3 regions of the Colwellia sp. M166 genome follow, and region 1 is predicted to be linked to each of the others. Evidence: predicted binding sites of a transcription regulator. Region 1 holds the regulator's gene; each other region holds the start of a gene.
The links. Region 1 encodes FNR, which switches genes on or off when oxygen is low (the NO sensors DNR and NnrR bind a similar motif). Its sites were predicted from a motif close to TTGATCTAGATCAA; they were not measured.

Region 1 (2,281 bases):
CAGAAAGACAAAATAGTAATAAGTAATCAGGTTAAAAAGTAGTTTTATGAGCCTTGATTTTTTTTCTGCTTTTATTATTGGCTTGCTGGGCTCAGGGCATTGTGTGGTGATGTGTGGTGGTATCAGTACTATGCTAACCACCGCGATATCAGATGCCTCTCAACAGAAAAAATACGTTATTATCTTTGCCTATAATTTTGGCCGTATTGCTTCTTATAGTGTGATTGGTGCTCTAGTCGCCTTCACCAGCTCAATGGCAACAAAAGAAATTGGTTTGCCTGTTTCATTACTGAAAACCATTGCGGGTATTTTCCTTATCCTATTAGGTTTATATCTAGGACAATGGTTAATGTGGTTAAGTCATGTTGAGCATTTAGGCAAAAACCTTTGGCGTCATATCTCACCAAAAACAAAAAAATTCATTCCGATTAAAAATATTAACAGCGCTTTCGCTTTAGGCGCATTATGGGGCTGGCTACCCTGCGGGCTAGTGTATTCAACTCTAACTTGGGCTTTGGCTAGTGCCGATGCAATTAATGGCGCTCTGATCATGTTTTTCTTTGGACTTGGCACTTTACCTGCTTTACTTTCAGTATCATTAGGCACAATCAGCATTAAGTCATTGCTGAGTAATGCATTATTCAGGAAGTTAGCCGCCATTTCAGTTATTTTTTATGGCTTTTACACTATACTTATTGCATATTTATAATACATCTAATATGATCCTAGTCATTAAAAAGCCAAAAAAAGCTATAGGTTATTATGAGTCAAAAATCATGCACAGGTCAGCAACATATTCACTGTCAAAATTGCAGTATCAGCGAACTATGCTTGCCATTTTCTCTTAATGATAAAGAGCTCGATACGCTCGACAATATCATCGACCGTAAACGACCTATTCATAAAGGTGAGCAAATCTTCAATGATGGTCAGCCTATGCACGCCCTTTATGCTATTCGTTCAGGTACATTTAAAACCTATACCGTCAACGAACAAGGTGAAGAGCAAATTACTGGCTTTCATTTAGCTGGCGACTTACTTGGCTTTGATGCGATCGCAGAATCAGAGCATCCAAGTTTTGCTAAGGCTTTAGAAACCTCTATGGTTTGTGAAATTCCTTATAACACCCTCGACGCTCTGTCTAATACGATGCCAAAATTAAAGAAACAAATTTTGCGTATGATGAGTACAGAAATTCGTGAAGATCAAGAAATGTTAACCTTACTGAATCGGAAGAATGCTGAGCAACGCTTAGCAACATTTATCAGTGCATTAAGCAGTCGTTATCATGCTCGTGGCTTATCAGCTTCTGAGTTTCGTTTATCAATGACTCGCAGTGATATTGGCAATTATATTGGTTTAACCGTTGAAACGATTAGCCGTCTGCTTAATCGCTTCCATAAGAATGGCTTAATTCAAGTCGATGGTAAGTTAATTATTATTCTAGATATTAATAAATTAAACGAGTGCGCAGCACTCTAATTTAATTTTCTCACCTAACATCATAAACTTCCTTATTCAGGTATTTCACGCTATGCTTAGCGTGAAATACCATTTATATTTGACACGATAATAATTTGATTTAAAACAACTATTATTGTTACAAAGTAGACTATTGTTATAAGTACAGTAGGTAATTGATAAAGGAATTAACTATGGAAAAGTATCAAAAAATACTCGCGGTTGTTGATCCAACAACTGAAGATCAAAAAGCGTTAAAACGTGCCATCGAACTTGCACGTAAAACCGGCGCTAGCATTACCGCATTTTTGACCATATATGATTTTTCTTATGAAATGACTACCATGCTATCAAGCGATGAGCGTGAAGCCATGCGTCAATCGGTAATAAATGACAGAACACAATGGTTACAATCCATTCTTTCAGAACTCAATACCGGCGAAATCAGTATTGACTGTCAAGTTATTTGGCATAACCGCCCATTTGAGCAAATCATTAACCAAGTTTTAAAACATGGCTATGACATAGTTATTAAAGGTACACACCAACACGACAAACTTAAGTCGGTTATTTTCACTCCTACCGATTGGCATATTTTACGAAAATGTCCATGCCCTGTTTTATTAGTCAAAGAACATTTATGGCCTGATAACGGCAATGTTGTTGCCGCATTGAACATTGGTAGTGATGAAAAAGAGCATAAGTCACTTAATGACAAAATCACCGCTGAAGCTAAGCAGCTAACAAAAGTAATGAATGCAAATTTACATTTGGTTAATTCATTCCCTGGTACTCCAGTAAATATTGCCATAGAAATTCC
Region 2 (2,281 bases), 600 kb from region 1:
CAAACTTGATGCTGACTTTGCCTTAATGGCCGGTGAATTAAATCGTTTTATCGACCACTTACTAGCTGAGTTTTCACTCAAAGCGAGTGATTATTTGGAAGCATAATTTATAACTCAACTTTTAATTGAAACAGGCGCTGTTCAGCGCCTTTTTACATGAAGCTACGTTAACTGCTGTTTAATCAAACATGGTTTTCACTTGCGCTACAAGCTCATTGAACTCGGCAGTTTGCAAAAAGTCCACATCGGGTAAAATACCTTTGGTGACATAGCTTTTTAGTAAAATATCGCGTGTAGAAGCACTTTTAAATATTTCATGATAAATTGCTCCCGCGCGAATAAAGTCAAGATAATGCGCTTCTTTAGGCAGTAAAGTTAAGTCACTCCAAGAAGTAACTAATTCGGTAAACTCTGCAGGAAAGTCCCAAGCTTTAGTCACTTCACCGCCAATTTTATTAGCAAGATTTATGATCGCTTGTTGTAAAAATATCGGCTTGGCAAACACCTCAGGATGGTTTTCTGCCTCGGTTAAAATCGGTAAAGCACCAATATTATGAATCAGCGCGGCTAATGTAAGGGTATCAAGTGTAAATGCGGTATGTTTATTTTTTTGTAAATACCGTGTCATAAGAGCTATTGCAATAGAAGCAACATCGACAGTTTTCCGCCATGTTATATGCATATATTCAGAAACTACTTCGTTATTTGAAATAAACATCTGTTCAACCGCCATTGCCGTGGCAATGCTTTTAATCTGTCTAAGACCAATGCGCGTAACCGCTTGAGTTACCGATTCAACCTTAACGGCTCGACCAAAGACGACACTATTAGCTACTTTTAGTATACCTAACGATAATGCTGGGTCTTGGGCTATAATATCGCTCATTTTTCCTAAATCGATATCGGGGTCATCTGCTGCTTTCCTAACTTTTAGCGCTATTGCAGGCAAGGTTGGTAGTACTAATGCATCTTGTTTAATTTTTTCGACAAGTATGGTGTAAAGTGCATTTTCTGCGCTCATAAAAGTCCTTTGTTATAGTGTTGTAATATACATAAAGCTAGCACAAAATATTGAAATTTCAGTAATTAAAAGTTTATTTGTAATGTTTTTTCGTTTTTAACAATAGGCGCCAAAGTAGTAAAGAGCTCAGTAACTAAAAACTAGCGACAAAGTCATTGATTAAGATCAAGCTTTGACAACAAAAACCAACACTAAAAACGAGATTAAATTATAATTCGCGGCCAATTTTACTACCCTGACTGTTGATATGCTAAAGCCTGAATTACTCTCTCCCGCGGGAAGCCTGAAAAATATGCGCTACGCTTTTGCCTATGGTGCCGATGCGGTATACGCAGGCCAGCCTAGGTACTCACTAAGAGTTCGCAACAACGAATTTAGCTTAGAAAACATCAAAATTGGTATTGATGAAGCACATGCTTTAGGTAAAAAATTCTATTTGGTCAATAACATTGCCCCACACAACAGCAAATTAACCACTTTTCTTCGTGATATAAAACCTGTAATTGCCATGGGACCTGATGCGTTAATTATGTCTGATCCAGGCTTGATTATGATGGTACGAGAAAACTTTCCTGATATGCCTATTCATCTATCAGTGCAAGCTAATGCGGTAAACTGGTCAACAGTAAAATTTTGGTATCAACAAGGCATTGAACGTGTGATTCTTTCCCGCGAACTCTCACTTGATGAAATTGAAGAAATACGCTTTCGCTGTCCAGAGGTAGAGCTAGAAGTTTTTGTCCATGGCGCACTGTGTATGGCCTATTCTGGTCGTTGCTTATTATCAGGTTACATGACTAAGCGGGATCCGAATCAAGGTACTTGTACTAACTCTTGCCGCTGGAAGTATGACAGTCATCCAGCAAAAGAAACCGAAACCGGTGACATTATTGCCAAGCAGCCTGCCGAGATATATCTGCCGGAACAAAAACCATTTGAAGACGTGGTGTTATTACAAGAGCAAGGCCGCCCAGGTGAATATATGCCGGCTTTTGAAGATGAACACGGCACATACATCATGAATTCAAAAGACTTACGTGCTGTCGAGCATGTAGAGCGCTTAGTAAAAATGGGTGTGCATTCGTTAAAAATTGAAGGCCGTACTAAATCATTTTACTATTGTGCTCGTACTGCACAAATTTATCACCAAGCGATGTTAGATGCGGTAGATAACAAACCCTTTAATCAACATTTAAATAGCGATTTAGAGCATTTAGCACATCGGGGTTATACTGAAGGCTTTTTAAAGCGTCATCGCCC
Region 3 (2,281 bases), 1.6 Mb from region 1:
CTGACGATATGGTGGCACTGACTAACATTTTACGTGCAGATACTAAAAGTAATTTAAGTGATAGTGACTACTAAATTACCTGATAACATAATGTTTATTAAATGGCCAACCGATAATGTGTTGGCCTTTACTACCAATAGATTACCATCACCTAGCCCATTATCTGTTCGCAAATCACAATATTTACTATCAAGTACCGCGAATACACAAGATGAGCACTCAGCATTTTCTGCTTTTAACTTAGGCGATCATGTCGGTGATTGTGCTGAAGATGTTGCTTTTAATAGAATATCTCTACTTCAATATTTGCCTAAACAAACAAAAATTCAATGGTTTGAACAAGTTCATGGCAATCATGTCGCTGAAATTCTTGATTATGAAAATAAAACTATCATTGCTGATGCTGCTATAACACGTAACAAACATATTGCTCTGGCAATAATGACCGCTGATTGTTTGCCTATTTTATTGTCGAATCAAGAGGGCAGTGAGGTTGCTGCTATTCACGGTGGTTGGCGCCCTTTATCGACAAATATTATTGAGCAAACTATTGCACAAATGCATAGTTCGCCAAGTGATATTATTGCTTGGATGGGGCCTTGTATTGGGGCTAAGAAATTTGAAGTTGGCCAAGCGGTAAAACAGACGTTTTGTGAAATTTACACACCTTTTTCTGCTGCATTTTCTCCTTGCGAATCCGTGACTAGTGATTCTAAAATACCGAAATATTGGGCTGATTTACAGCTTATCGCCAAGTTACAATTGTTAACCTTAGGAGTTAACAATATTATACAGTTGAGCGAATGTACCTATAGTAATCAAACAAAATATTATTCTTATCGTCGAGATAAAAAAACCGGACGTATGGCTAGCGTTATATGTTTAAATCCTACTTAGCTTCCCTAGTTTTTAATACTTTTTTTTGCGCTAAATCAAAAGTTAAAGCACCATTTCCTTGAAAATGTTGATGGCTGTCCTTATAACATAGATAACTAAACTGTAAGCCCAGTAATATGGCATTAGGAGAACGTTAATGCGTTTAGAACGATTTACCCAAACTTTTCAAATAGCAATATCTGATGCGCAATCCATCGCATTAGGTAAAGATCATCAATTCATTGAACCTGTACATTTAATGCTTGCGTTGTTAAATCAAAATGCGAGCAGTATTATTCCATTATTAAAAAGTGCCGGTATTAATGTCCGAACACTAAGAACGCAAGTAGAAACGGCAATAGCTGAATTAGCGCAAGTATCAGGCACTGGAGGAGAAGTGCAGCTATCGTCTGCAATGGGCAATATTTTAAATCTTTGTGACAAGTTTGCGCAAAAGCATGGTGATAAATTTATTTCTTCTGAAATATTCGTTTTGGCAGCGTTACAGGATAAAGGTAAGTTAGGCCAAATTCTAAAAGGTTTAGGCGCAAATGAGCAACGAATTCAAGATGCAATAGTTCACATTCGAGGTGGAAAAAAAGTCGACAATGAAAATGCTGAAGAAGCCCGTCAAGCTTTAGAAAAGTATACCGTTGATTTAACCGAAAGAGCAGAGCAAGGTAAGTTAGATCCTGTTATTGGTCGTGATGATGAAATCAGGCGTACCATTCAAGTATTACAGCGTCGTACTAAAAATAACCCGGTATTGATTGGACAGCCTGGGGTGGGTAAAACTGCAATTGCAGAAGGTTTAGCACAACGTATTGTTGATCATGAAGTACCCGAAGGCATTCGCAATAAACGTGTGTTGTCACTTGATATGGGGGCGCTTGTTGCGGGCGCAAAATATCGTGGAGAATTTGAAGAGCGCCTTAAAGCGGTACTTAATGAGCTAAGTCAACTTGACGGTCAAGTGATACTCTTCATTGATGAGCTTCATACCATGGTCGGTGCCGGTAAAAGTGATGGTGCGATGGATGCTGGTAATATGTTGAAGCCAGCCTTAGCGAGAGGCGATTTACATTGTGTTGGCGCAACGACATTAGATGAATATCGCCAATATATTGAAAAAGATGCCGCTTTAGAGCGACGCTTTCAAAAAGTATTGGTAGATGAACCTAGTGTTGAAGATACTATTGCTATATTACGTGGCCTTAAAGAGCGCTACGAGCTTCATCATAATGTAGAAATTACCGATCCTGCGATTGTTGCTGCGGCAACTTTGTCGCATCGTTATGTTAGTGATCGTCAATTACCAGATAAAGCTATTGATCTTATTGATGAAGCTGCCTCTAGTATTCGTATGCAAATGGATTCAAAACCTGAAAATTTAGACCGCTTAGAG

Region 2: yegQ (tRNA 5-hydroxyuridine modification protein YegQ) is a predicted target of FNR. The motif match lies at 1,177-1,190, and genes of this name have one in related genera.
Region 3: clpB (ATP-dependent chaperone ClpB) is a predicted target of FNR. The motif match lies at 923-936, and genes of this name have one in related genera.

Annotation. Positions count from the first base shown of each region.
Region 1 is NZ_CP040755.1:4,275,076-4,277,356, reverse strand. Features, by position in the region: gene ccoS (cbb3-type cytochrome oxidase assembly protein CcoS) at 1-42, shown strand, start outside; gene FGD67_RS19325 (sulfite exporter TauE/SafE family protein) at 47-709, shown strand; gene fnr (fumarate/nitrate reduction transcriptional regulator Fnr) at 763-1,482, shown strand; gene uspE (universal stress protein UspE) at 1,656-2,281, shown strand, end outside.
Region 2 is NZ_CP040755.1:3,673,514-3,675,794, reverse strand. Features, by position in the region: gene rdgC (recombination-associated protein RdgC) at 1-106, shown strand, start outside; gene FGD67_RS16625 (HDOD domain-containing protein) at 179-1,021, opposite strand; gene yegQ (tRNA 5-hydroxyuridine modification protein YegQ) at 1,269-2,281, shown strand, end outside.
Region 3 is NZ_CP040755.1:980,211-982,491, reverse strand. Features, by position in the region: gene rluD (23S rRNA pseudouridine(1911/1915/1917) synthase RluD) at 1-74, shown strand, start outside; gene pgeF (peptidoglycan editing factor PgeF) at 64-897, shown strand; gene clpB (ATP-dependent chaperone ClpB) at 1,034-2,281, shown strand, end outside.